DNA from 2 places in the Mesobacillus sp. S13 genome. Region 2 is predicted to be linked to the other one. Evidence: riboswitches for the same ligand, from Rfam matches in the RefSeq annotation. Region 2 holds a riboswitch; the other holds the start of a gene.

Region 1 (15,009 bases), 1.7 Mb from region 2:
ACCACCGTTTTCGAAAAGTATGCCCGGTGTGATCAAGCTATGGTCCTCTCCATGTTGGAGATGGTTGTCAATGGTGTTTCGACCCGGAAAGTGACCAACATCGTGGAACAGCTTTGTGGAAAGAATGTTTCCAAGTCCTTTGTTTCATCCCTTACACAGAAGCTTGATCCCATTGTAAATGAATGGGCTGGGCGACCTTTGAATACTACCTACTACCCTTACGTTTTTGCAGATGCCATGTATATAAAGGTGCGAGAGCACCATCGTGTCGTATCTAAGGCTGTTTATATTGCAACAGCCATTACAGAGAATCATACACGTGAAATCCTTGGCCTTAGTGTTGACCATACGGAAAGTTTTGAAAGCTGGAGCCGTTTTTTTCAACAGCTTAAATCACGCGGACTCCAATCACCAAAACTTATAATTTCAGATGCCCACCAAGGACTACAGAAAGCCATCCAACGTGAATTTATTGGCACTGCTTGGCAAAGATGCAATGTCCATTTCAAACGGAATATTATTGATAAATTGCCTAAAAAGGATTCAGCCGAAATCCGCATGATGATTAAGCGAGTATTTGAAGCAGTTACGATTGAAGATGTACGCCGGTTCAAGGATGAATTGATGAACCGTTTTAGTAATGAGTCAAGGTTTGGAAAAGCGCTTGCTATATTAGATGAAGGTTTCGAAGATACCATACAATATATGAATTTCCCAGAAGCTATCAGGATCCATATCCGAAGCACCAACTCATTGGAACGGCTGAACCAGGAGGTTCGTAGAAGAGAAAGAGTGATTCGTATTTTCCCTAATTCCCAATCTGCGTATCGTTTGGTTGGCGCTGTTCTGATGCATTACCATGTGTCAGACTACTCAAAGAGGAAATCTTTAAAGGGTCGGGTATATTAGCCGCATTTTCAGCTCCACTTCCATCATGGATGATTACATCTCCGGGAAGGGATATCAAATTGAAAACCATTTGACATCCCTTCCCGAAGATGAAGAAAAGAAACCATGGAAGTTTCGCAAAAAAATGAAAGGGTTTGGTTGAGATTACTTGCCGTTAATTTTACACAATAACCAGGACTTGACTCTGATTCTTCTTCATAAGGCTACGGTTCGAACGGTATCGTATCCTTATGCCGGCTGATTCTTCTTCATAAGGCTACCGTTCGAACAGTATCTTACCCTTATACGGCCTGATTCTTCTTCATAAGGCTACCGTTCGAACAGTATCTTACCCTTATGTGGACTGATTCCTCTTTATAAGTCTATCGTCCGACCGTACGGCCAGCACATTATGCGTCAGTCTCTTTCTGATTGGGTAAAATAATATTATTATGTGGATTTTCATATTTGCCTGTGGTACGATTTACTAATTGAAGAATAGGAAGTGATTAAAAATGATTAAAATTGAATTGCCAGCACCAGATGTAGTCATTACACGAAGCAAGCAATTAGGAGAAAAGGTAGAAGCGGTCATTAGCAGCGAATATGGTTTTACAGATTACCATCGTATTCCTAGGGATAAAGGCGGAATCATCTTGTTTTTCAACGCCGACGACGAATTGATGTTCGTTGGGAAAGCCCGGAAGCTTAGACCACGCGTAAAAAAACATTTTGAGGATAATGTGTCTCCTATCAAAAACCATCGTCATGAAGTGAACAAGATTGCTGTCATTACAGTGGTCGATCCGATAGACAGAGAAATTTATGAAACCTATGCCATTAATGTACTTAAGGCCAAGTATAATATTGATAAGGTATTCTACAAATAAGAAGAGCCTGATATCAGGCTCTTCTTATTATTTAAACCATCCTTTTTCCTTGGATTGAGTGATTGCTTCAATCCTGTTGGTCACTTGGAGCTTATCTAGGATTGTCGAAATATAATTTCGGACTGTACCTGTCGTGATACTTAATTCTCCTGCGATTTCTTTCGTATTCTTACCATCGGCAACGAGCCCAAGCACTTCCATTTCCCTATCAGTCAGCGGATTTTCTTCGCTATATACATCGTCCATTAGCTCAGGTGCATAAATGCGTCTTCCCCCCATCACGCTGCGAATCGAACTTGCAAGCTCTTCAGATGGACTATCCTTTAATAAATACCCGCTCACACCAGCTTTCAATGCTCGCTGAAAATAACCAGAACGCGCAAAAGTCGTCAAAATGATCACCTTGCATCCCAAGCCTTTCAATTCTTCCGCTGCTTCCAGACCTGTTTTCCCAGGCATTTCAATATCCATGACACAAATATCCGGTTTAAGCTCTTTTGCAAGAGCAACAGCTTCCTCTCCGTTGCTCGCCTTCCCCACAACTTCCATATCATCCTCAAGACTCAACAGGGAGCCTAATGCCCCCAGAAGCATGCGCTGGTCTTCCGCAATGACAATTTTTATCATATCAGGTCCTCCCTGCCCGTTTGTTTCAATACTTTTGGAATCTTAATTAATAGAGTGGTTCCATTTTCAGATATAATTTCGAGTGTGCCATTCACGAATTCCAGTCTCTCGCGCATTCCCTGAAGACCGCTCCCTTTATATAAGTCTTCGTCGGCAATATTACCCACGCCATTGTCGCTTACTTGAGCAAACAATTCCTGTTCACTTTGCATGATTGATATGCTGCACGTTGATGCCTTACTATGCTTAACTATATTCGTCACGGCCTCTTTTAAACACATACTCAGGATGTTTTCAGACAGCAAAGAAACATTATTGAGATTGAATTCTTCTTCATTGCCGATAAACTCGATTTCAGCTGCTTTTAGCATCTGTCTTACATGAACCAGTTCATCGCGAACACGGATTCCTCTCATTTCAGCAACCATTTTCCTTACTTCATTCAAAGCCGTCCTGGCAGTCTGCTGGACATCTTTCAATTCTTCTTTTGCCAGTTCAGGATCTTTATTGATCAGCTTCCTGGCTAAGTCACTCTTCAGTCCGATCAAAGACAGCTTTTGGCCTAGTGTATCGTGCAAATCACGGGCTATCCTTTGACGCTCTTCCAGTTTAACCAACTCCGAGATCCGTTTGTTGGCATCCTCAAGCTTCTCCTCAAGCTCTCCTCTTTCATTTTTGTTATGGATACTGAACGGCAGAAGGATGACACCAATCCATACAATCACGATGATCGGAAGCTGTCTGATGAAAAAGTCCTCTTGCAAGACAATCTCGAAATTGATCACAATCGAAGTCCCTACTAGATGGATGAAATACAGAACCAGGAAAGGAATCCGGTCCTTAATGTTCCCAATGAAATAAGCGATAAAAAAAGCGAAATATATGTAACTGAACAAACTCGTAGACGCTATTGAAATACCAATTAAAATACAAGTCCATAGATAAACCGTCCAGCCCTTAGAAACAAAGGCTAGCCAGTATACGAGAAAGAACAAAAGAGTCAGAATGATTCCGACAACTTTCCCTACTGTCGTTGGCAGCTGCCAAAGGAAGTAAAAAGGCAATATCCCCAGAATCGTCCATATGTATGGAGAAATCCCGGTAATTCTAAGCGAGTTAAAAAACTTTTTAATCATATCAACCCTCTTTTATTATGGCTCTTTCCGTAAATTCTGTTGCTTCCACTACCCCTTGAAAAGAGGATGGCCCTCTTCTTCACGGTGAGTCGAGAATATATCCAAGCAGTAATGAATGAAAAATAGCCTGTTTATCTGTATCTGTTCTTATTTTAACATATGTAAAATCTGCCAGCTTAAAAAAATGACTCCCCTTATTCCAGTATCAATCATACTCGGATTAAGGGGAGTGTTTATTATAGTTCAGGCTTAGTCTGTGCGGTTAATTTGCTGTTGTGCTTATAGGCTTTCATTTCCTTAAAGCTGATAAACTGCTTATTCTTTTCATCCCATAAACGGAATTTCAAAGAAGTCAAGCTTGTAGAAAGTGTGATTGTCGGCACATTTTGCAAAGGCTTAGTATTCTTATGGACCTCTTCAAGCTTATAGTTTGGAACTCTAGGGCTTAAATGGTGCACATGGTGGTAGCCTATGTTACCAGTAATCCACTGGAGCACTTTAGGCAGCTGGTAATATGAGCTTCCTTCCACAGCAGCGCGCACATATTCCCAATCCTTATCGGCTTCGAAATATGAATCCTCAAATGTATGCTGTACATAGAATAGCCAGATGCCGAACATTCCAGCGATGAAGAAGATTGGACCTTCTACCATGATGAAAGCCTTCCAGCCAATACCCCAAATTAGAAGAGCAGCAATCCCGAAAATCAAGACATTTGTTAAATAAGTGTTTAGGCGCTCCTTCATCCTCGCACCTTTACGGTTGAAACGATTAGTGATCAAAACGATATAAATCGGCCCGAGCACAAACATCACAAACGGGTTACGGTACAGTCTGTACGCGAGTTTCATCCACATCGGGGCAGCCATGTATTCGTCAACAGTCAGGACCCAGATGTCCCCTGTCCCCCGCTTGTCCAAGTTGCTGCTTGTTGCGTGGTGAACAGAATGTTCATGTCCCCACTGGCTATATGGGAACAATGTTAATACTCCTGTAAGCGTACCAATCACTTTGTTCGCTTTACGGTTTTTAAAGAAAGAGTGGTGAGTACAATCATGGAAGATAATGAAGATCCTGATCATGAAGCCAGCGGCGAGCACAGCGATGCCTAGTGTTAATAAATATGAAATCGCAAGGCTTTGATAGGCAAGAAACCATAATACCAAAAACGGAATGACCGTATTGAAAATTTGAATGATACTATCTTTAGTATTTGAACTTTCATAAGGGGCGACCTGTTTTCTAAGTTCTTTTGCATTGTGAGTTGCCATCTTGAGATAAATTCCCCTTTCGGATTTGTTAGTTAACCAAATTATAAATAAGGGAAAGCATTCTGTGCAGTAGCAGGTGTCATATATGACACATGACAAATGTCATGTTTCGATATTTTTCTTCTTTAAATCCTTGATTTAACAACGTTTATCTTTTGTGACCAGGTAATAATATTTGTTGGTATTTTTTTATTTTAGCCATTTTCTCGTTAGTAAAGAAATATGTAGGAAGTGTCTTTTTTAAAATAGAGCCCCCCTTTTTTTTCTAAAAATCACTTTCACCGAAAAAAGTACCACTTGAAATACAATATTAAACACTTAATTTGCATGTTTTTAGAACTATTTCACCCTCCAATCAGGTGTTCCGTCTTTGACGGGGTTTTCTAGTCCCTAATTGAATATTCATCTATCCATACAAAATAGCTGCCATTACCACTTGAGTTAATGAGGATCTCATCAAAAGTAGGTGGATAAGGCTTCTCCCTCATATGCAGAACCAGTTTCTTCAACACCAAGCCATAATCCATCATTTCACAACTGGCCATCCATCTCTGTACCGTATCACCCTTTATTATGACAAGCGGATATACTCTTTCAATAAGATTCAAAAGCTTAAATGCGTCTAACTTTGTCATTTGCCTAGCTCCTTTTTAGGAAAATCCACAATATTAGATTTTTTCCATGATTCCTGGAAAGATACATTCAATCATGTTCAAATTGACCTTTTACCTGTAATATTGACTAAAAAGTGACATAAGAAGGTGAAGAATCGTGAAAACAGCAATTGTGACAGGGTCTTCTAGCGGCTTTGGTGAATTGATTTCCATCGAACTGGCTAAATCAGGTTTTCAGGTGATTGCAACAATGCGTAACCTGAATAAAAAAGGGCACTTGCTGAAACTGGCAGCATCTGAAAATGTGACAGATAAAATTACCGTTTTTCAATTGGATGTAACAACGCAACTATCGATCGAGAAATTCAAAGAGTACGTGCTATCACTCGGTTCTGTAGATTTGCTTGTTAATAATGCGGGATATGCTCAAGGTGGATTTTCCGAGGAACTTACAGTGGATGAATATCGAAAACAATTAGAAACGAACTTCTTTGGTGTTATTGCCGTCACACAGGCCGTCCTCCCTGCTATGCGGAATCAAAGATCAGGTAAAATCATAAATATGAGCAGCATCAGCGGAAGATTGGGATTTCCTGGATTGTCAGCATACGTGGCATCGAAACATGCCCTTGAAGGATATAGTGAAAGCATAAGACTTGAGCTAAAACCCTTTGGAATTGATGTAGTCCTTATCGAACCTGGTTCATACAAAACAAATATATGGCAAAGTATCGAAAGTATATCATTGTCCCATGAGTCACCATATGATTTAATGAAGGACTCAATACTGGAAATACTAACTGCAGGCCAAGATTCTTATGGAAATCCTCACGATGTAGCCAAACTTGCAGCGAGGATTGCTTCAGCCGAAAGTACACCAACCCTAAGATACCCTTTAGGAAAAGGTGTCAAGAACATGATCCAGTTAAAGAATTTCCTACCTTGGAAAACACTCGAAAGAATCCTTTTGAAAAAATTGAAGTTATAATGTGAAAAATAAACGAAAAAATTCAGATCAAATTATAAACGACTCTTATTTTCTTACAAATAAGGGTCGTTTTTCCGTTTATTCCATCCAAATCATTGGATTTTGATTTTTTTATAGTTGTTAACCGAAATATCTCTGATTATTTCTGCTTCATAAGTATTTTCAGCAAACTATAAACGTAAATTCTCCGTTTATGAATGCTCATTATAACGAAACTTAAAGAAGTTTGTTAACAGAATTTAAACAGCAACTGTACATTAGAGAAATTACTCTCATAATACTGTGCTAAATTTGCCAGCACTCTCAATCTGGTGTTATATAGGAGATTTGCTCAAATTGTTCTCTTGCAAAAAAAGGATTTTTTTACCACAGAAGAGAAATTAAATAAGTCTGAAAGGAGAATAACTATGAAAAATGGATTTAGGATTTTAATGAAAGCCCTCATTAAAGTACTTTATAGTTTAGCATTAATAATAACTTCCTTGCTTGGTATTGTGTCTCTACTTTCTTTTACAGCATTATTCAACTTAAAGAATGGTGAACATTTAGCAATCTCGATTGATGGATTTCTGAATTCTTATCAGGTTCTTGGCATATCACTGGCTACTATCATCTTACTGGGGAGCCTGATCGGGTTCCTGGTGATTTTATCGCCTATCAAGTTAAGGAAAAGATTACATCAATTTTTGGATTATTTTGAAGGGCTTCCGGATCTTCTGTTTATTTTCATCATAAATATGCTGAATATCTATCTGTTGAAGGAATTTAACTTTAAAATTTTTCCTATGTACGGCTTTGGATCTTCACAGCCCTTAGCATTTCCTGTCATCGTTACATCTTTCTTGCCTGCAGTTCTTTATGCCTTATATCTAATCAAATGTATGGAAGAGGAAGAACAGGCCCATTACGTTCATTTAGGATATTCCAAAGGCTTATCAAGGGTTTATTTATATTTTGTTTACATCCTGCGGAATATCCTGCCTATTTTATCTCTCAAATTCCAGGTCATTCTCTATATGCTGCTCTCCAACCTGATTTTGGTTGAGCATATGTACCACTACGAAACAACTCTTACAAACCAGATTCTATTCCAGGTTTTCAGGGGTGAACATGTATTGCCGCTAATCTATGGAATTGGCATTTTGATTCTTCCAATAATCATGTTCGAGGTTCTAATAAAACTAGTAGTCAGAGAGACTGTGACCAGGAGAAGAGGAGAATTCCAGCTATGAAATTGCCAACATATCGAAGAACGAAGATCAGCCTTGGGATCTTGCTGGTCTTATTGATCGCAAGTATTTTGTATGATTATATCGGTCCGGATGATTATCGTTCGATGCTTGACCAACTTTATGATAAAAACGGAAACGTCCTGGAAAATCCGCCTTATCCTCCTAGTAAAGAATATCTCCTTGGTACTGACCGTGATGGGCGGGATAATTTGCTGCTGATTCTGGATGGGTTAAAATATACCATCGCGGCCGTATTCATTGTTTCTATTGCAAGGGTTGCCGTTGGTGCAGCAATGGGAATAATGACCGAAACATGGGCACCTGCCAGTAAACCTTTTATTAAGGCATTTTTCCTGCCGTTTCAATATATTCCATTACTGCTGCTCGCTGTGATGTTGATGGATGCTGTCATATTTACTTTTAACGAAATACCAGTTATCGTCAAAATTGAATACCAGTTGATTGTATTATTCCTTCTCGGTTTTCCGGCGGTATTTTTCTTCACATCAGATTTAGTTAAGGAAATCAGCACGAAATCTTATGTGACAAGTTCAGCATTGTTAGGTGCAAGTAAACTTCATATTTTAAAGGTACAAATTCTGCCTCATTTGAAACCACATTTGGTCTTATTGTTTGTCCAACAGGTTTTGCAGACATTGCAGATTTTGATGGGATTAGCTCTATTCCAGCTCTTTCTCGGTGGACGTCATGAGGAAAAGATATATAATACATTTTACCCCAAAAGCATAACCAATGAACTTGCGGGCCTTACAGGACAAAATTTCTGGACACTGAAGACAGCTCCATGGGTAGCATTCAGTTCCCTGGGCTTGCTGCTGATTATTTTCATCCTTGTTATTGTGATTAAAAATGAAATAATCAATAATATGGAAAGCCAAACATCACAATTCAGCATATCTGTTCCTAAAATAAAACAGCGGGCTCTCGAAGGAGACGCGGGTAATATTACACCAGCCAAATTCATCCCAATCAAACAAAAGGCGCTCGATCAATAGATCGAGCACCTTTTTATCCTAATTCGACATTGCTTTATGATTGAATATATTATTTATAGGGTTAAGCAGCATAGCACCAATCCCCTGAATGATGGTTTTAACGATAACCTGGCCTAATATTGCTGCGGGAACAGCTTCCCATGGAAGGAAGTTTGCTCCAAGCGGACTTAATCCGATTACGACAAATATTACTGAATCCAGCAGTCCGCCGACCAATCCGCTGTAGAATACTCTCCAGCTCATTGGAAGCTTAAGCCTTGTGTAAATCTCCGTATCAGTTGTCTCAGCAACAGCAAAGCTCAATGCAGAGGCAAAGACGATCGTAAGTGTATCTCCAAGTATATACGAAACAATAGCTGAAAGAACGAGCGCCAAACCGATGAACATATAAGTTTTCGCACGGCCGTACTTATTCTGCACAAGGTCACGGAAAATGAATGTGGCCCCGATCAGCAATGTCCCCATCGGTACAATGAACATTCCAAAATGAAGTGGCGCAAGAGCAGCTGTAATCACATTGGCAGTAACAATTGAAATTAAGTATAAAAAGATTCTCATCATCTAACCTCCTGTTAGTCTAAACCCCTCTTTTATTTCCCCAAACATAGACATGAAGCTGCGGAAGGACTCTAACATTGTTCATTTCCACGTCACACATAACCTTATTAATCAGCCATTCATATTTATCTACCAACGATGACATGAGGTTCATCTGGTCTTCTGTTTCAATGTCGTCATTTCCTACCTGTAAAAAGAACGGTAATTCGGGATAGCTCTGATGAACTGATTTGGCATATTCATAGTCAACGTCATCAAAAACGACTATTTTAAGGCTGGCGTTACTTAAAGACCCCTTCTCTTTCAGTCCATCTACGATTTGGTCCAAAACTTCAAAATCTGTTTTCATTCCAGAACTAGGCGGTTTTGGAGACAGCGTCAGTGCATCAATTTCCAAGAACCAGTCCTGCCATTTGCTCCCTTGTGTCTCCAGGCATACGCTGATCTCGTTTTCCTTTAGTAACTCAACTAGTCCAGATAGATTTTTTAGGAGAGCAGGATTTCCACCTGAGATGGTGACATATGAAAAGCCATCTCCACCCAAAGCTCTCATTTCACTCCAGATTTCAGCAGCATCCATTTGCCGTACCAAGTCTTTTCCAGAACCATCCCATGTAAAGGTTGAATCACACCAGGCACAGGAATAGTCACAGCCTGCCGTTCGTACAAACATTGTCTTTTGTCCGATGACCATTCCCTCTCCCTGAATCGTCGGTCCGAAAATTTCCATAACGGGAATCTTACTCAATCTCCATCCACTCCCGTCTTGCTTCAGCATAGCTTGTAGGAGTTTCGTAGAGTTTCACAAACTCAACCCTTGCACCGTCGTATAAATGCTGTCTAATTGCCAGTGCTTCAGCCATTTTTTCATAAATCCAGGCAACCATGTTTTCAGCAGTTGTATTCATCGGCGGCAATGTTTCATTCAAGTATCTGTGATCAAGATATATTTCTATATCTGATTTCCAAATATCCTTTATGTCTCCAAAATCAATCATTAATCCCCGGGCATCGATAAAACCACTCAGGCCGAAAATGACTTTATATGTATGACCGTGGAGGTTTTTGCATTTCCCATCATATTCGTGAAGGTGATGCGCAGCGTCAAAGGTGAATTCCTTACTGACGAGAACACGCTTGGAATGATATTTTAGTTGCTCTCTCTTAATATCTTTATCTATTTTCTGCAGCTGGTCGACGATCCTGAAATCATACATCAAGAAACAACTCCTTCCAGGAACTCATCCAGCCCTTTTTTTCGTAATTGACAGGCAGGACAAATCCCGCAGCCATCTGCAATGATTCCGTTATAGCAAGTCAATGTTCTTGTCCGGATATATTCAAAAGCGTCAAGGTCATCAGCCAATTTCCAGGTTTGAGCTTTGTTCAGCCACATCAACGGTGTATGAATGACAAAGTTCTGGTCCATTGATAGATTAAGAGTCACATTCATCGATTTAATGAATTGATCCCTGCAATCAGGATAGCCGCTGAAGTCGGTTTCGCACACACCTGTTACGATGTGCTTAGCGTTCACTTGACTGGCTAGCACGCCTGCAAATGATAAAAATAATAAATTCCTTCCTGGCACAAAGGTTGAAGGCAGATTCCCATCTTCCCCATCCTTCACTTCGATATCCTTCCGGGTAAGTGCGTTGGGCGCAAGCTGGTTAAGCAAACTCATATCCAGAACATGATGCTTGATTCCTAGCTCCCTTGCGATTTCTTTTGCACATTGAATTTCTGTCCTATGCCTCTGATTGTAATCGAAAGTGACTGCCTCTACTTCACCGAATTCCTTCATGGCCCAAAACAAGCAGGTTGTACTGTCCTGTCCGCCGCTGAAAACGACAACAGCTTTTTCATTCTTCATTAAAAATACTCCTTTACAACAGAAAAAACAGTACCACTAAGACAGCAGTACTGTTTTCCCTTAGTTTTTTTGAGAGGGTAGCTAGAACCTCTTCCGCAAGAACGGAATATGTAATTTTGACTTTTTCATTTTACCATACATTTTATAGATTAAAAGATATTTTTATTCCATTACTTTTTCGATTTGACAAGGTCCTGATGCCTGAAGCGGAGTGCTGACCACTTTTCATCCAAGGATACATTGCTAACTGCTCTATAGTCTGAAAGTTCTTGGACAAGCTTGAATAATGTATCGCGATTAATATCCGTTTTCACTTTTGAGCTCTTCTTCGGAAAGGCGATCCAGAAGATACCATCTTCCTTCAGAACCGAAAGTGCTGTTGGAAACCAAGTCTTTACTTCCTCACTGTTGTTAGCGAACATGAGCAGAAATTCCATTTTGTCGTTCTCATTGTCTGCCTCTTCAATTAATGACTGATATCCTTCCGGAGCATTCAGTAAAATGGCAGGACCCTGTTTGTATCGCAATTTCTTCAATAATTCATCCATGACAACCATCCCATCCAGCCTTTGATTCATTCCAAACCTGGAAATAGCCAAAGTAAATATACATACACCATAATATAAGATTGTTTATATGGTCAAGTTCCCTAACAGGGCATCTAGGCAAATATCATAAATGTCTTTATAATTGGTTAAATATTCAAACACCTCATCTTTCATTATGAATACATTGAACAGTAGAGGTGATGTGTCATGCCAGAATGGATTGTGATTTTTTACCCAATTAATTTCTTGTCCGCATATGTACTATATATATTTCTTTACAATCGAAGAAAGCGAATTGGCTATCATTTAGGAATGAACATAACCATGGTCACCAGTGGCGGTTTGGCTCTTGGGACCGGGATTGTTTTTATTAATCTATATCCTTTTTACTTTTTGGAAGCGACGTTATTTTCAGTGATAATCGGTTGTCTTTCTGGGATTTTATTTGGGAATCTCTTTGACTATCAAACCTTATTGACTGGATTTATCACTGGCTTGATGATGGGGATCATGGCTCCTATGGTAGGAGCTGCGGCGTTAGAAGGAGTTATGTTTTTAATCATGATTGAGGTTTTCATCATCAGCTGTTTTTGCTTAGCAGCCTCCTCAGCTTACAAAACTTAAGTTAGTAAAATTGGGGTGCGTTTATCGTATGAACATATTCTTGATATCCGTTACATTCATTAATTTCTTCGCAGGAGCATGGCTATATTTAAGGCTTCGAAAGTCGAGACTGCTTTTTAGTGACAGGTTCGGATATACAGCCTCCTATTTTACTAGCAGCATAGTGGGACTAGTGGCTTCGCTGAACCTCACATTACTTTTTCCAGCGCAATTTGAAATTGTCGGAGTGCTTAACATATTGCTTGGTATCACGATAGGTTATTTATTTGGCTCATTGTTAAATGAACAATCCTTGATTGCAGGAATATATAACGGCGGCACAAGTGCAATCATGGGAACCATGCTTGGCGCGGTAATGAAAAAGCCGGCCATTTGCGGTCTACCTGAGAATATTGCTTCCGAGCAGGAAATGTTCATCTTCTTTATCCTTTTCAGCCTCTGTATACAGGGAATAGCAGCTTTATTGCTTTTATTTTCATTCAAGGCATGAATGAGGTTTAAGTAAGTATAACTGTTACCATTTAATAAACTTAGATGGCACACAAAAAAGTGAAATTCGGCAGGAACAGATAAAGCAGCCTAGAATATACAGGCTGCTTTTACTTACTTTACTTTATAGAAAAGCCGTCAAATAGCCTTCCCCCGAAGGGTTCTAAAATCAGTTCGGCCAATTCTGTGACCTTATTTTTATTACCAGTACCGTAATAATTGGAAAAAGCTTCTACAAATTGTTCAGTGAATACAGGGTCATAACGATTTAATTCCCTCACCACCCATTTTGATTTGCCGACCCATCGCTTGTTAGTCCTTAACACAAATTCATGAAGCTGTTCAGCGAGAGTACCTGCAATGAAGATTGCCTCTGCCCTGTTATCAGATCCAATGAAATCATCAAGCGTATCAGTTATGAAATATCTTTTAAACTCAATCTCTTTGTCGGTCCACTCCTCCGGTCCTATTTCAATGATCCTCTTTGCTTCTTCGATGATCCGTGGCAGAAAATCACTTTCCCTAATAACCATTCCTTCAGCAACCATTCTCGGTAAGCTTGGTCTCGCCCTTTTAATATCACTCTCAAAGAAAAGCTTGTAGGAGTTTAAACTATGGACAAACACCTCGATTGGCCAGCCATAGGCAATTAATGACTCTCTGTATGCTGATGGGACCTTCTGATCGAATATCACGATATCCAAATCAGAGGTAACAGTGTCTTCTCCCCTTGTTACACTTCCCGCTAACAACGCAGCGTCACAGTCAGGAAAACGTTCTTTAACGAACATTTCCGCTGTTACAAAGGGGGAAAATCTAGTTTTCTTGTTCATAGGCAATCCCTCGTTTCCTATACATAAAGTCATTATTGACTAAACCACATGAATTGTCGACAAAATTACGAATGTTTTATATGAAAGCCAAAGTGGTATCCTAAAATATAAAAAATACGGTTCCAGGAGGATATACTTATGTCGCTACCATTGAATAAATTAATTATCCCTGCCAGTTTGGCAATCATGCTCATCTCTGGCTGCAACAGCAATGAAGCAGAACAGGGAGTGAAAGAAATAGAAGAAGAAACAAAGAATGCCGCTGAGGCGACAGAAGAGAAATCAAAAGAAGTAGTCGATAAAGTGAAGGAAGAGGCTCCGGGAATCATCCAGAACATGAAAGATACGTATAAAGAAAGCGAAGAAGAAGTTAAAGACAATACTCTTCAAGCCGGAGATATGGCAATTGTACAAAAAGATGCCTACCTCGCACTAACACCGGAAGCATACGACGAGCTCTATCAATTAATTGAGATAAATGATGTAGACGGAGTAGACACGATCGTCCAGGATCATAAAGTGGAGGAGGTCAAACAAGGCAGTGAAGTAGAAATCCTGGAAAGAGAAATTAGACGAACAAAAGTGAAAATGAAAGATTCCGGACAGGAAGGATATCTCCCGACAACTATGCTTGAACCTATTCAATAGAAAATACACAGCCATTGACCTTATGGAGACACATTTTCGCGCGTGAGCTGAAAAATGCGGTATCCATCGGCCATATGGAGTCACAAAAAAGCGCTGGAACAATAAAATGCAGCATCCATTTTGTGGTTGACATGATTATCCATAATAAAAAGGCTACTCAAAAAGCCGAATATATATTTGACTTTTTGAGTAAGCCTCTTTTTTTGTCCTATTTAGATGTAAAAGTATCTGGCATCACAACTGCGATGACTTCTCCTTTAGCGCACAATGTTTGCCCAGCATACACTTCTGTTTCGACTCGATATTTTTTTGGATGGATTTCATGTACGGTTCCTATTGCCTTTAATGCAGTTCCTTGAGGTGTCGGCTTCATGAAATCGACATGCAAGGATGCTGTTACGAATCTAGGTGGTTCTGCCCCGTCACCAGGTTCAAATCCATTTTTGCGATGAAGGTATAAAGCTGCTGACCCAGTGCCATGGCAATCTACAAACGAGCCAATCACTCCCCCATATACAAACCCTGGCATTGCCATATGTTCTTTTTTAGGATTGTAGATGGATACGGTTTTCACCCCGTCCCAACCGGTCCGGAAATGGTGTCCGTGCTCATTCATCCTCCCGCATCCGTAACACCACGCAAAATCCTCTGGGTATTCATCCTGGATGGCTTTCAATACTTTTTCTTCCATCGGGTTCCCCCCTTGTCAATTGGTTGATCTATATTAATTTCTTGATTCAAGCTTGAATTCCTCTAAAATCAGCCATTTTCCTT
Region 2 (15,009 bases):
GCCTTCTTTTCGGATTTGTTTGATTTCCTCACGCACCGCTTCAGCCATCTCGATTTGAGTGGCATCGGCTACTCTGCCTACCTGGACAAAAATGAAATCCTTCGAGCCATTTTTCCAGACGAATGAGGAGCTTTCCAGTGGCTGTAGTTTTACGTCAGCAACCTTGGATAATTTGATAAAACCATTCGCTGCCGGGATTTGCATGTTTTTAACATTCTCAACCGATTTTAGCTGTGTATTCCATCTAAGGGAAGGGGAGTTTGTTTCGTTGTTCAGCTGACCCAGTGTTGCTTCATTGTTTGCCTGCTGGATTGCGCCAATCACCTGTGCTGCATCCAGCCCATTTTTTAATAGTTCGTCACGCTTCAGTTCAACAGTCACTTCTTTTTCCAGGCTGCCTGAAAGCAAAACATCATGCACTTCTGGAAGAGCCTCCAGCCTCGGTTCAAGTGTATTCTTAGCGAAGGCTGTCATTTTCTCCATGTCAGATCCAGAAACATCCATGAAAAAGTCGTAAGCCTGGCTGGTGCCGAATTGGCCGGTCATCACGTCTTTGACACCGCTCATGTCGGATGTCGTGGAATTCACCACTGACTCGACTTCCTTGAATACTTCCTCTCCACGGCCACGTTCAATCGTAAGCTGCATGGAACTTTTTCCGATGTTGCTGGTCGAAAGGACTTCTTCTATACCTTCAATGCCGAGGATCTTTTTTTCAAGCGGAGTAGTGATGGTTCTTTCCACTTCAATTGCCGGCATCTCCCCGGCATAGATTTCTACATAGGCACCATCCATCTTGATGGATGGAAAAAGTTCCTTATCCAGCTTCAAAACTGAAAAGCTGCCAATCAATAAAACTAATACGACCATCAAACTGACCAATATTTTTCTTTGAACAATAAATTTTAATAAACTCATAAAATCCTCCCCATTATTATCGTAAAATAGGATTGTAAAAAATTTCTAATTTATTCACCCAAAAACAGATTATACACATATTCATAGGAAAAAATAACTATTTTTGCGTATTTATTAGTATTTTTCCATATAAATACCTGTATCCTCTGGATAAATGAAGAAATTTTCCATGTCCTTTAAGATATTTCCATTTTATCCCTCGTTTTGGGATTTCATAATGAGCCAGAGACAGATTTTCATATAGGGCTCAAGACCGAGAAGGAATAGGCACATAAAACGAGAATATAATTTCGTAGAAAAAAATGTGAGGTGAATTTCATGTTCAACCAGGCTCCTTTTAAAGTGAAAATGGAATGGGGAAGAAGAGGGGCGAGGGAAGCAGCGGAACGAGGAGATATTGTCATCATTGTCGATGTACTAAGCTTTTCATCAACCGTTGTCGCTGCATTGAATGCAGGGGCAGTGATTTTTCCTTACCCTCCAAATCTCGATGGCAAAAAATATGCGAGCAGCATTGGGGCCCAATATATACTTGGCAGGGCAGAAGCAGCAAGGACGGGAAATCCGACCTTATCGCCGGTGACATTTAATGAGGAGCATGGCAACCAGAGTTATGTATTAACTTCACTCAATGGCGCCTATTGTTCATGGATTGCCTCCAAAGTGCCAGCGCTATTGATAGGGTCATTGCTCAATGCTTCTGCGGTTGCGGTGATTGCGGATAAACTGCAGAAGGAAACAGGAGCAGACATCACGGTCGTTCCATGCGGGGAACTATGGAATGATGCTCGTGAAGATGAAGATGGACTGAGGCCGTCAGTTGAGGATTACTTAGGTGCTGGCGCAATCCTTTCAGGTCTTGACGGCAGCAAATCCCCGGAAGCAGAGGTATGCGCCGGAGCTTTTATGGTTTCGGTCAATCGGTTGAAAGAACTGGTCTGGGATTCGGGCAGCGGACGTGAATTGCGCGAACGGGGATATGAGGATGATGTGAAGTATTGCTGCCAGCTGAATGTGACCGGCACTGTGCCAATGATGAAGGATGGAAGATTTATAGAAGGAAATGAAGATATCTGACCTGGTGCTAGTAAAGATGGAAAAATACTAATAGCCTTCTAGAGTCAGCTTCACTAGAAGGCCATTTGAACAGAGAGATTGATATCTTTTATTTTAACTTCTTAATATTGAAGTTATCCTCCAGCAGCGCCCAATTTTGCGGGAATGGGTACCCGAGCACCCAGTAGCTGACACCACGCAGATTGTATTGCTTGATCAAATCAAACTTTGCCTGGGCACTTCGGGCGTCTTCGAACCATACTTCGTGTTGCTGGCCCTGTTCATCGGTGTAGCGGAAATAAGGCGATGCGGCCACTGTATCGTATTGAATCGCAGCTCCGTACTTGATGGCGCGGCTGACAGCTTCCTGTGGACTGTATGTTTCAGCTTCCTGGCCCTGTATATGGGGAATGATCCAGTCCCTGGCATACAGCTGGAAGCCCATCAGAATTTTATTCCTTGGAATCGCTGTAACTGCATAATCAAGCACTCGGCGGATTTCGTTCAATGGTGAAACAGCCTGTGGTGAACCAAAGCGGTATCCCCATTCGTAGGTCATCAAAACGACGAAATCTGCTATCCTGCCATGTGCGGGATAATCATGTGCTTCGTATAATAGCCCTTTTTGGTCGGCCCTGACTTTCGGGGCAAGAGAAGTTGAAACGAAATAACCTTCTTTATGAAGCGTATCAACGGCTTCTTGCAGAAAAGTATTATAAAGCTCCCGATCAGCAGGAAGTACATTTTCAAAATCAATATTCAAGCCGCGGTACCCTTTTTCACGCATGACAGAAAGGATATTATTAAGGAGAGAGGCACGATGTGCTTCACTAGCCAGTACTTCATGGGCAATATTTTCTCCGGCTTCAGTGGCTGTGAAATTGGTTATCGACATCATTGGCAGTGCCCCTTTTGCGAGTCCTGTCTGGATAGCCTCAGTATCGTCCTTCATGTAAAGGACCAGCGACCCGTCAGGCTGGATGACATAGGCAAACGGGGCGATATAGGTCAACAGGTCGGCAACTTCCCCGACCAGTTCAATGGCCATTTCATCGGAATGGTAAGTGAAGGCATTCGATTCAATCGTTGGTTTCGGTTTTGGGATGATTAGGATCGTCCCTGGATATAGAAGGTTTGGATTTTGGATTTGATTGGCCTTGATGATCGCCTGTACGGTTATACCATAACGCTGGGAAATGTTCCAAAGAGTTTCACCGCGTTGGACGGTGTGGCGGGAAGCGGGTATGCGGAGTACGGTCCCGGGGTAGATGAGAGCAGGGTTGGCAATGGAATTCGCCCGAATGATGGCGTCTACAGTTGTTCCGTAACGCTGGGCAATCGACCATAATGCCTCACCGTATTGAACGGAATGGAATGCGTCATAAGATGGAATGAGCAAAGCCTGGCCCACAGCCAATTGATTAGGGTTTTCCAGGCCATTTATTTCACTGATTTGCGTTACACTCACCTGATATCTGTTTGAAATCTGCCACAGAGCTTCCCCTCTTTGTACAACATGAATGATCATAATGAACCCCCTCACGAAAAAGTCCTACAATATGCTATGAGATAAAAAGCCATTATATGTTGAAGGAGGACGTTTATTAATCTCATTATAAGAGTCAGTGTTAGCCAGGTTCAGACTAAATTGAAGAAGAGGCGGATTGAAATGTCTGAAGCAGGTGTGGGTTCGGACAAAATAGCAGCGGAAGCCGATTAGAATGTCTGAAGTTGGTGCGAGTTCGGACAAAATAGCAGCGGAAGCCGCTTGAAATGTCCGAAGCAGGTGCAAGTTCGGACAAATTCAGAGGAGAAGCCGGTTAGAATGTCCGAAGTAGGTGCGAGTTCGGACAAAATTAAAGCGGAAATCGGTTAGAATGTCTGAAGTAGATGCAAGTTCGGACAAAATAGCAGCGGAAGCCGCTTGAAATACCCGAAGTGGGTGCGAGTTCGGACAAAATAGCAGCGGAAGCCGCTTGAAATGTCTGAAGTAGATGCAAGTTCGGACAAAATAGCAGCGGGAGCCGCTTGAAATGTCCGAAGTAGGTGCGAGTTCGGACAAAATAGCAGCGGAAGCCGCTTGAAATGTCCGAAGTAGGTGCGAGTTCGGACAAAATCAGAGGAGAAGCCGATTAAAATGTCCGAAGCAGGTGTGAGTTCGGACAAAATTAAAGCGGAAGTCGTTTAGAATGTCCGAAGTGGGTGCAGGTTCGGACAAAATAGCAGCGGAAGCCGCTTGAAATGTACGAAGCAGGTGCAAGTTCGGACAAAATCAGAGGAGAAGCCGGTTAGAATGTCCGAAGTAGGTGCGAGTTCGGACAAAATAGCAGCGGAAGCCGCTTGAAATGTACGAAGTGGGTGCGAGTTCATACCAAAAACGGTTGAAGCTTAAGTCGATATCTAAAGAAAGACTCCAACTTTGAGGCAAAACAAAACGCATGGACTCTCTTCGTCCATGCGTTTGATTTATCTTAAACTAATTTTTCAAGGTTTATGCGTTTGTGAATCGCAAGCATTACAGGTATACCTACAGCCATAACCGTTAATTCACCTGCGGCTGTTGTCAGCCATGTGAACCAGAATGGCAATTGGAATGCCAGATTCAGCTCAATTGCAATCAGGAACATCGTGAATGTGAAGACCAATGTGTTCACAACCATGCGACCGATGATGCTCTTAATATATTTGGCTGTGAAAATCGCGATCAGCAAGGAGACCACAGACTGGCCAACTCCAAAGACGAGGTCATAGGCGACCATTGGTGAAAAGAGCAAATTGGTTAAAAACACACCCAATACGATTCCAAAAAAGTATTTCTTATTGAAAACGATCAAGTGGTTGAACATTTCCGACACGCGGAATTGTACATTAGTAAAGCCAAATGGCTGGATGACGGCAGAAACGGCAATATATAGAGCTGCAAGAATCCCGTTCCTCACAATCGTTCTAGTATTCATTTTTCATCTCTCCTAGTTTTTTTACGTGGGATGGTTACGAACCACGTTATTTAAAAGCCAATTTTATATTATATAGGATAAAAGACCTTCTCACAATATAATTTTCTTAGAATAATAGTTGGCGGGCAACCACAAGATCTCTCAATTTTAAGTATCTTTATTTTAAAATATAAAGTAGCATTGTTATAATTTGAGGATAGAAAAGTAAGCTGTACGAAAAAGGGGTTTTGAAAATGTTTATAAGAGATATCAAGAAGCATTGGACTGTTCAATATGAAGAAAGAGGGATGCCGCATGTCCAGGCAGGACTTGTGCTGAACCCACAAGACTGGAGGGAACTGGATCCTTTCATTTTAATGGCAGAGGACTGGTTTAAGCGCGGAACTTTCTCCGATCACCCGCACCGAGGCTTCCAGACGATTACGTATATCATTGATGGCAGGCTGGAGCACATTGACAACCATGGAGGTCACAGTATCCTGGAATCCGGTGACATCCAGTATATGAACGCCGGCAGCGGCGCACGGCATGCTGAAGAGGCAGTGGATAATGATATAGCACATACACTGCAGCTCTGGCTGAATCTGCCGAAGGAGCTGAAGGGCACTACCACTTCCTATCAAAATGTGTATTCCCAACAGGCACCGGTTGTCCAGTTCGAAGGCGGTATCTTAAAGGTGTACTCAGGAGAAACGGCTGGAGTAAAAGGGCCTCTCGAACCCTTGTTGCCTTATACCTTATCAGAAATTCAGCTGGCTGAGGATACCGAATTCACATACTCATTGCCTGAGTCACATAATGCATTCTTGTATGTTCTTTCAGGTGATATTGAGGCCGGTTCAAGCCGTACAAACCTTAAAAAGTCGGCTGCGGCAACATTGACTTTCAATGACGGAGGCGAGGGAACAAGCGAACTAAGCCTGAAAGCAAACCAGCGATCAAAGGTGTTGGTTTATTCAGGAAAGCCGATCAAAGAGGAAGTGGTTGCCTACGGGCCGTTCGTTATGAATTCGATGGATGAGATCCGCCAGGCTTATCGTGATTATCAGGAAGGAAAATTCGGAGAGGCAGCTGAATAACCGAAACTTTAAAAATTTCTATTTATTTTTTCCTGTCGAATAAGTAAGATAAAAGTAGAATTAAAATCCGATAATGGCAAACCCAGGGAAACCGGGGGACGCAAAGCTACAGGGGCTAAAGTCAACGACCATGCCAGCCAGATGCCGAAGATCCACATAGCTAATGTATGTGTGCTGCTCTTCGGACAGCACTTTTTTATGTCGATTTTAATTCCAATATATATAAAACAGTGGGGGTATTGGAATGAAAAAGCTTTTAGCATCAACAATTTTAACCGGAGTGCTTGCTTTTGGTACTGCAGCATCTGCAGATGTGCTCGAAGAAACGGTAGACCCGGGAACGACTCCAGACGAGTTTTTATTTACGTTTGATCAATTATTTGAGGAATTGAAGCTTCTAGTTACCTTTGATGATGAAAAAGAAGCCCAACTCCTTCTCGAGTTTGCGAATGAAAGACTGGCTGAAGCTGGCGCAATGTCAGAGCAAGAAAAAACAGAATTCGTCCAACAGGCTTTTCAAGAATATTTAGAGGCTCTTGAGGAAGCGGAAGAGAAGGTTACAGAAGTAATTGTTGAAGAACAGACTGATTCTGAAGGTGAGGACGAACTGACTGAAGATCTGGAAAATGTTTCTGAGGTTGAGGATGAACTTACTGAGGAGCTTGAAGATGAACTGAAGGAAGAGGTTGAAGAAGCAACGGAACAAGCAAAGATCGTTGCTAATGTAGTTAAAGATCTGGATCAGGAAATGGTTTTACAGCTGCGCGAACAGGAGTTGGGTTACGGCCAAATTGCTCAAATCTTCTGGCTGGCAGAAGCAGCTGGCAAAACAGTTGAGGAAATCACTGCTTTATATACAAAAGAAAAGATCGGATTCGGCCAGGCAGCCAAGCAGCTTGGCGTCCATCCTTCCAAAATGAAAGGTCTCGCATCAGGAAAAAAACAAGAATCTGAAGAAGAACAAGAGGAAGATACAGAAACTGAGGAAAACACAGAGGGATTAGAAGAAGAGAGCAGTACAGAAGAAGCTGAACAACAAGCAGCTGAAACTGTAACTGAAAATGAAAGCGAAGAAACAGCCTCTGAACAAACCACGGTCCAGCAGGTTGGCTCCGCTTCAGCACAAAGTGAAAAAAGCTCTGGAAAGAAAGCTGAAGAGAAGAAAGCTTTAGCAGCAAAAAAAGCTGAAGAAAAACAGCTTGAAACAGAGAAGAAAGCTGAAGCCAAGCAAAAAGAGGCAGCTGAAAAAGCAGCAGAACAACGAAAGGAAGCTGCAAAAAAAGCTGAAGAGCAGCAAAAAGAAGCTGCAAAAAAAGCTGAAGAACAAAAGCGTGAAGAAACCAAGAAAAACAAAGAAAAACAAGAAGATGAAGACAGCGAAGAAGACGATGAGCAAGACGATGAAAGTGATGAAAAAGGAAGCAAAGGAAAAGGGAAAGATAACGGCAAGTAACATTGAGCAAGTCAATGCTGCAGAACTAACTGCCAGTTTGATTTCAATGAATTGACTGAATGGACACTGTATTGTATGATTATCGTATAAACTCGTATAGTTCTCCTAAAGGGGAGTAGCTTTCACAGCAGAGTCGTCATTACGGAGAATCCCTCCCGGCTTTGCTGGCAACGACCGTTGTTAGCAAGACCTTTACCAAATTTGGTGAAGGTCTTTATTTATTTTTAACCTTCACCAGACCAGGTGAAGGTTTTTTGTTTGGAAAAACGGCGGAGTGGGACGCCTTCAATAATATGAAAAAAGCAGCCCTGGTTACCATGAACTTGCATGCGAAAAATGAAGGAACAAATCTGAGCTATTTATAGATATAAAGAGGCATTTTACCATAGAAAAACATAAATTTAAGTATTGGAGTGCAGGTGTATGAAGAAATTACAGCTTAGCTTTAGTGAACTGGTTAAGAAGAACAGTGAAGAATTGTTAGCAGATCATAAACAGATTGAGCAAATTGAAAAGAAGCTTGATGAAAAGTACATCAATCCAAAAAAGTAAATAGATGGAGGAACAGGATGTTATTACGGAAGTATATGTCTTTGCTAGGAGTAGGTTCGGCCCAGATTGACCTGATTTTGAAGAAGGATGTATTAATTCCTGGTGAGGCAGTGAATGGAAAGTTCTTGATCAAGGGCGGAACTGTGGATCAGGATCTGCAACTAATTGAGTGTGCCCTTGTTATGGTGAATGTAAAAACAGAGGAAGAAAGCGTACTGGATACTGTGACAATCGATGTGCAGTTAAGGATCCAGCCGGATGGGGATGATGTTGTGCCGTTCAGCTTCCTGCTTCCGGAAGATGTTCCTCCTTCAAATAAGGATATCTCCTATCATTTTAAAACAAAACTGGTTTTCAAGCAGGGGATAGAAAGCTGGGATGAGGATCTGATTAAGGTTGTAAAAAGATGATTTGCAAGTTGGGTGATGAAGCCCTCATTGGAGCCAATCAGGAATAGATTGAAAGGAGCAAAAGAATGAATCAATATGAACATCTTGCAAACAGTGTTGTATATTCAATCCGAGGATCAAAGGCAGCTTTGGTTCATAAAGATTCATCACTAAGACTGGTCGGTGAGGGCAGGAGTGCGTTCGCATTCAGGATTAATGGTACTAATCTTGTTCTAAAGGTCTTTTTCCCTCAATTTGAGAAAGTGGCCGCAGAAGAAGCCGGGATTTATAAGGAGCTTGCCGGAATTCCATTTTTCCCTTCTCTCCACGAATCAGGACGCAATTACTTAGTCATGGATTATGTCCGGGGCATGACACTCTATCAGTGTTTGGCAAATGGCATGCCGATTGCAGCCGGCCATATCGAGGAAGTCGATCATGCCCTTAAGCTAGCAAGAGAAAAAGGCCTGAATCCTTCCGATATTCATCTGCGGAACATCATCATCACACCAGATGATGAAGTCAAGCTTATAGATGTAGCCCGATTCCGGCAAATGAAGCAATGCTCCCAATGGGATGACCTAAAAAGCGCATTCTATAAATATTACAGAAATGAACGTTTTCCGAAAAAAATGCCAGAACCAGCGATAAATTTAATCGCATTTTTCTATAAAAAAGGACTGCTGCCTACTATTAGTTAATCTTATAGGCTGCAGTCCGTTTTTTAGATAGGAGACTCCCCCCTACAAACTAGTGAAAACTACACATGCTAAGAAGATGTCCTTTATTGAAATCCCGCAAAAAAGAAAGCGGTCTTACTCCACTGACTGAAAAGGAGTGTAAGCTGAAAAACTTGTCCTGCATTCTGAACCTGCGTTATGATGGATTATAACAGTGCAATTTGGAATATAATCCGCAGGAAAATTATAAATCAATTTGTCGTTGAACATATGGAGGAATCTAAATGACAACCGAACTGCAAGCATTAGGAGAAGCAATCGTCAGCAGGAAGTATGAAATCGCTAAAGCTGTCCACAAAGATAGATATTCTGAAGCCGTTTTGACCGAGGCTCAGAAATATGAACTTGGTAGAATTGATTCTCAAATCCTTGAAATCAGAGCAAACTTCATCGAATTATTCGGCCAGGCATTGATTGAGCACGAAGACCAGGAAAAGGCATTTGAAAGAATGACAAACTGGGGCAAAGAAACCGGAGAGTATATCTATAAACTTGGTGCTTCACTCGATGAGGCCCTTAAAGATACAAGCTATTATCGGAATCATATCTGGAAGGCACTCAGACATGAGGCCAAAGAGATGTCAGCAACAGTCATTTTTGATGTATTGGATATTATTGATCCTCTAATGGACCATGCAATATACAGCTTCAGCCTGACATTTGTCGACTCGCACCAAAAGAGTCTTGAAAACGCCAAGACAGCATTATTGGAATTGTCCGTACCAGTTGTTCCATTAATGCCTGGTGTAGGGGTATTGCCTCTAGTAGGGAATGTTGATACGGAAAGGGCCCAGTTGTTGATGGAAGAAACGCTGGATCAAGCTGTGAAACTCAAGCTTTCTCACCTTATCTTTGATGTGTCAGGAGTTATGATTGTCGATACAATGGTTGCGGACCAGCTGTTCAAGGTCATCAACGCTCTATCACTAGTTGGGGTCAAGACAATCATGACGGGCATCCGTCCTGAAGTTGCCCACACAATGGTGACACTTGGTCTCAACCTCGAAGGAATCATGGTAAAATCAAATCTTCACCAGGCATTCAAAGAGATTCAAACTTTGCAAAATGCATAAAATTCGAAAGCTGCCCACGCAGCTTTTTTTTTTGCATAAAAAAGCAGGATTCACCTTCTTTGAGGAGAATTTCCTAGAGGGAAAGTAATGATTTTTGCATAAAGAACCTGCATGGGATGAGAAATATAATTTTGGAGGTGATGGCATGGCTGAGTTGAATATACGGCCTGCTGAAGAACGAGACATTCCAAGGATACACCATTTAATGATCCAATACATTGTGGATTTTTATAAAAAGCCAAAACCAAATGAAGATGAACTGAGAAATTTAATTCAACACTTGCTGGCTCATCCTGACTCTGGTTTGCAGTTCGTGGCTGAAATAGAAGGGGAATTAATTGGCTTTGCAACCCTGTATTATACTTTCAGCACACTTCAGGTAAAACGGGCGGCGATTTTGAATGACTTATTTGTATCAGCCGAGGCAAGAGGCCAAAAGGCAGGAGAGCAGCTTTTTGAAAAATGCCTCTCCCATATCCGGGAAAATAATTTCGCTTATATGACATGGGAAACGTCCAAGGATAATCATGCCGCACAAAGTCTTTACAATAAAATGGGTGGAAAACAGTCAGACTGGCTGGTTTATGAAATAGAATAGATTTGCACTGTCTTCATTGGTGAGTCTGTACTCTACGAGTCGAATCTCGTGTAATTTACATGGTTAACACCTATACTATAGTGTGAAATAATCAACTGGAGGGATCCTACATGCAAATTGAAATGTGGACAGACTTTGCTTGACCGTTCTGCTATATTGGCAAAAGGCGTCTGGATGACGCTATTAAGCAGATTGATCACCCGATTGAAGTGACGTATCGATGCTTCGAGCTAGATCCGAACTCAGGACGGGACATTGAATATAATATTTATGAAGCTTTAGCGAAGAAATATGGGATGAGCATTGCCCAGGCGAAAGCGAGCACGCAAAACATGGTGCAAATGGCCAAGGAATCCGGCCTGGAATATAATATGGACACGCTTATTTTAACCAATACTTTTGATGCTCACCGTTTGACGATGTTTGCGAAAAAGCATGGATTGATGGCAAAAATGACCGAAAGAATTTTACGTGCCTATTTTACCGAATCAAAGCACATTGGTGACCATGAAACATTAACAGAATTGGCTGTTGAAGTGGGACTCGACCGTGATGCAGTAGAGAAAATGCTAGCTAGCGATGAAATGGCCAATGAAGTCCGTGCAGATGAAAGCATCGGCCAGCAGTATGGAATCACGGGAGTACCGTTCTTTCTGATCAACAAAAAGTACGCCATTACAGGCGCACAACCGACGGATGTCATCGTCCAGTCGTTGAAAAAAGTCATTGCTGAGAGTGAAATCACCGTTCTAAGCAGCGATGATGGAATGATTTGTGATGATGACGGCTGTGAAATTCCTAATAAAAAGAACTAGTCACCGTGGTGACTAGTTCTTTTCTATGTTGTTAAGGAAATTATAGAATTATTGAGTTGTGGATAACTCTATGAAATCTTCTTAATCCAGCTCCAGCGCCTAGCCCCTCGAGTCGCTTGTCTAGTGTCGCCTCCTAGAAACTCCGAAACTTCAACTCCGCCGGCAGAAGCAAAAAGCGCTTCTTTGTCGGAGTCTCCAGTTTCTGCGTTTCTGTTCAGTCGGCTATACTTTTCGATTTCGGTCCGCCCAATGAAGTCAAAGAACGACTTCACCGGTCGGCCCTCCAGCGCTTGTCGGGGCTGAACGAGGCGCTTGCGCTTTTTGTTCTGTGCTTATATAAACTCCACGATTTCCTCGACCGGAATGCGGGTCGTTGGATGCCCTGGCACAGCAGCCTTTCCAAGAGCCAAAAGGAGGACGGGCATATAGCGCTCATCAATGTTGAATTTTTCGATGAATTGCTGCTTGTTGAATCCGCCCATCGGCACAGTGTCATAACCTCGCGCCTTGGCAATCAGCATAAGCTGCATTGAAATCAGTCCGGCATCGAAAGACGCGATGTTTTCCCTGATCGCAACGGGGGCAGACGGGTATAATTTATTGGTATTTTCAATCATTCTGCTCATTGTTGTTTCGTCCATATACCCAGCTTCATATGAACTGCGGTATACTTTTTCGCCATTTCGGTACATTTCCCGATCGCCCAGAACCGCAATAACAGCTGAAGAAGTTTCGACCTGCTCTTGGTTATTGGCAATCATTCTTAGTTCTTTCTTCGTTTCCTCATCCTGGATGACAAGAAACTTCCATGGCTGAAGATTGCTTGAAGAAGGTGCCAGGGCAGCTTCTTTTAATATATCTAAAATCTCTTCTTGTGAAATCTTGAAGCTAGGGTCATATTTTCTGACAGAACGTCGTTCACGTATGACACTGGACAGGCTTGTCTCAGATTTGTTCATTATGAATTCCTCCAAAGTTGTTGTTACTTTTAGTAAGCAGCTTTCAGATTACTATTAGTAAGTGGGTAAAGTCAAACAGTATGACCGGAATCGACCATTCCAATAACTGGACAGTGAAGAGGAGTGAACTTAGGAGAAAATCGAGATTGAAAATAAGGGGTGCCCGTTCAACCGGGACGCCCCTTACTTTGTTTTGCTGGATAGAATTTCATACCATTCTTTCGTCTCATTTGAATTTTTGCTATTGATGAAGATCTTATCCTTTTCTGTTTCGATGAATAAATAAGGCTGTGAATCTTTGTGGATAAAAAGCAGGCTGCTTCCGTAGTCCATTACTTTGAAATGTCCCTTTGCCAACGTGGCAAGGCCAAACCCATTTTCTTTCCATGTCACTTCAGGCATTTCCTCAAGGAGTTCTACATGGCGAATATTTGCGTAGTCCCAAACTTCACCATACATGCCTGTGATTTCAAAAGAATCGCCATAGTCCTTCAATTCGAAGTCCTGATATCCTGTAAAGAAAAGTCCCACTATAAAACCAATCGTTCCAATGGCGATAAGGCTGCTGAAAATATAGCTTCGTTTTCGCTTCTCTTTTATTTCATATTTGGAAAGATAAATCAGACCGCCGAGAAGGAATAGCACCATAAAACCAAACTGGACTTCGAGGGAATATTGAAAAGAAGTGAAACTTAAAGGCAGCAAAAGGACCAATCCCACGGCAGTAGCGAACATCATCTTTCCGACTCTTTGTGGATAACCGTTCTTGATTAATTGTTGCTGCTCATCCTCCGGCCTGCCATTGAAGTTTGAAATCAGTCCGTACCACTTCTTCTTCACAATCGCCCAGCCAAAGAACAGGAACATAAAAATCATAATAAGTTGGATCCCAACAAATAACATCATGTCGACCACCTCTATAAGAGTCCTTACCTACTTATACGGATGATTTGGGAAACAAGTTTCACTGACGTAACAAAAATGTGTATTTTAGGAAAAAGTGACCCTCATAGTGAGAGGAAATTATGTATAAGTGCATATCGAGAAGAAAGGTGCCCTTATGTGTGAGAAGGGGGTTGTATAAGGGTGTCTATCGAGAAGAACGGAACCCTTATAGAGGAGGAAAGGGTTGTATAAGGGTGTCTATCGAGAAGAACGGCACCCTTATAGAGAAGGAAAGGGCTGCATAAGGGTGTCAATCGAGAAGAACGAAACCCTTATAGAGGAGGAAAGGGCTGCATAAGGGTGTCTATCGTCATAAATGGCATCTTTATAACTTTGATGATGGACAGAAATCTTGTGGCTTAAAAGAAAAGTGTCCGTCATAGCCTCGATGACGGACAAAAATCTCGTAATTCAAAAGAAAAGTGTCCGTCATAACTTCGATGACGGACAGAGGCGGTTACAGTTTTCCAGGGTGCATTTCATTTAGTCTACGAGCTTACGCTTTGCTCAGTTTCCGTGGTGGCGGCCCTTAAGTTGCGCGACCTCAGGAAAAAGATTGCTGTCATGACGATTGACAGTGCACCGAACATGACGCTCATCTTTTGGAGTCCGACTGCGTCAAGAAGGAATCCGGTCATGAGTAGGACGACCTGAAAGAAAACGCGGTCCATCATATTCCGGAACGAGAAGAAACGGCCATGAAAGTCTTTAGGCACTCTAGTCTGGAAGATGGTAGCTGCGGTCGGGAAGAAGCACCCTACGGAAAATCCGAACAACAGAAAGGCAATGATCGTCAAGACTGGCTGGTCGGCAAAATAGAGCAACAGCTGTGAGAAGCCGATCAGCATGGAACTGGAAAACAAAATTTTATATGGCGAAAATTTATAACTGATTTTTTTGATCAAAAAGGCGCCGCTCATGAAGGCGAGACCTTCTGCTGTATAGATCCAGCCCTTGATGGCTGAACTGTCCTGCAGCTCACTGATATTGATGACCACCAGGTTGAAGCCTCCCAGGAAAATGAGTGGAATCAACGTCAAAATCAAGGTCATCATCACAATCGGCAGCTTCACAATGATAGGGAACACGTCTTTGAACCCTTGCTTCTGTTGACCTTCCTTGACTCCAGTAGCTTTCTTGTTTTCGTCAAACTGCAAAAACCAGGTCAGTCCGAATAAAACAAGGTATGCCGCCATCGACAGGATGTATACAGCGTTCAATGGAATGGCGACGAGTAAAATTCCTGCAGCGGCAGTCCCGATAATGCGGGATAAGGTGGATACATTCATATGGACTCCATTCAACTGCAATAAGTCCTTCTCGCTGACAACAAGCGGAATAGCTGCCTGAAGTGCCGGAAAATAGAACGCGGCAGAAATTTGCAATAATACGAGGAAGACAAGCATCCACCATACTGAACCTGTTTGGATGGCAATCAGCATGAACACGACACTGATGATCCGGACGAAACCTGA

The links. Region 2 has a riboswitch for preQ1 ahead of LGO15_RS04890 (QueT transporter family protein). Riboswitches for the same ligand answer to the same signal wherever they lie in the genome.
Region 1: it holds a riboswitch for preQ1, as region 2 does, so the genes downstream of both, queC (7-cyano-7-deazaguanine synthase QueC) here and LGO15_RS04890 (QueT transporter family protein) in region 2, are expected to answer to the same signal.

The regions. Positions count from the first base shown of each region.
Region 1 covers NZ_CP084622.1:2,640,334-2,655,342, forward strand. Annotated here, with positions in the region: gene LGO15_RS13460 (IS256 family transposase) at 1-909, shown strand, start outside; gene LGO15_RS13465 (nucleotide excision repair endonuclease) at 1,404-1,778, shown strand; gene LGO15_RS13470 (response regulator transcription factor) at 1,806-2,405, opposite strand; gene LGO15_RS13475 (sensor histidine kinase) at 2,402-3,541, opposite strand; gene LGO15_RS13480 (Delta(5) desaturase DesA) at 3,778-4,812, opposite strand; gene LGO15_RS13485 (replicative helicase loader/inhibitor) at 5,196-5,447, opposite strand; gene LGO15_RS13490 (SDR family oxidoreductase) at 5,581-6,414, shown strand; gene LGO15_RS13495 (ABC transporter permease family protein) at 6,822-7,646, shown strand; gene LGO15_RS13500 (hypothetical protein) at 7,643-8,662, shown strand; gene LGO15_RS13505 (VUT family protein) at 8,681-9,220, opposite strand; gene queE (7-carboxy-7-deazaguanine synthase QueE) at 9,240-9,968, opposite strand; gene queD (6-carboxytetrahydropterin synthase QueD) at 9,961-10,437, opposite strand; gene queC (7-cyano-7-deazaguanine synthase QueC) at 10,437-11,093, opposite strand; PreQ1 riboswitch class I at 11,148-11,190, opposite strand; gene LGO15_RS13525 (hypothetical protein) at 11,264-11,641, opposite strand; gene LGO15_RS13530 (hypothetical protein) at 11,849-12,265, shown strand; gene LGO15_RS13535 (hypothetical protein) at 12,294-12,755, shown strand; gene LGO15_RS13540 (nucleotidyltransferase domain-containing protein) at 12,874-13,587, opposite strand; gene LGO15_RS13545 (SH3 domain-containing protein) at 13,726-14,235, shown strand; gene LGO15_RS13550 (PaaI family thioesterase) at 14,444-14,926, opposite strand.
Region 2 covers NZ_CP084622.1:963,226-978,234, forward strand. Annotated here, with positions in the region: gene LGO15_RS04875 (efflux RND transporter permease subunit) at 1-918, opposite strand, end outside; gene LGO15_RS04880 (2-phosphosulfolactate phosphatase) at 1,237-1,995, shown strand; gene LGO15_RS04885 (glycoside hydrolase family 18 protein) at 2,084-3,502, opposite strand; gene LGO15_RS04890 (QueT transporter family protein) at 4,446-4,931, opposite strand; PreQ1 riboswitch class I at 4,938-4,982, opposite strand; gene LGO15_RS04895 (pirin family protein) at 5,165-6,010, shown strand; cyclic di-GMP riboswitch class I at 6,076-6,159, shown strand; gene LGO15_RS04900 (DUF5667 domain-containing protein) at 6,255-7,463, shown strand; gene LGO15_RS04905 (FbpB family small basic protein) at 7,887-8,015, shown strand; gene LGO15_RS04910 (sporulation protein) at 8,033-8,425, shown strand; gene LGO15_RS04915 (protein kinase family protein) at 8,491-9,105, shown strand; gene LGO15_RS04920 (STAS domain-containing protein) at 9,369-10,217, shown strand; gene LGO15_RS04925 (GNAT family N-acetyltransferase) at 10,363-10,815, shown strand; gene LGO15_RS04930 (DsbA family oxidoreductase) at 10,971-11,630, shown strand; gene LGO15_RS04935 (hypothetical protein) at 11,699-11,902, opposite strand; gene LGO15_RS04940 (nitroreductase family protein) at 11,963-12,589, opposite strand; gene LGO15_RS04945 (DUF3784 domain-containing protein) at 12,773-13,495, opposite strand; gene LGO15_RS04950 (MFS transporter) at 14,023-15,009, opposite strand, start outside.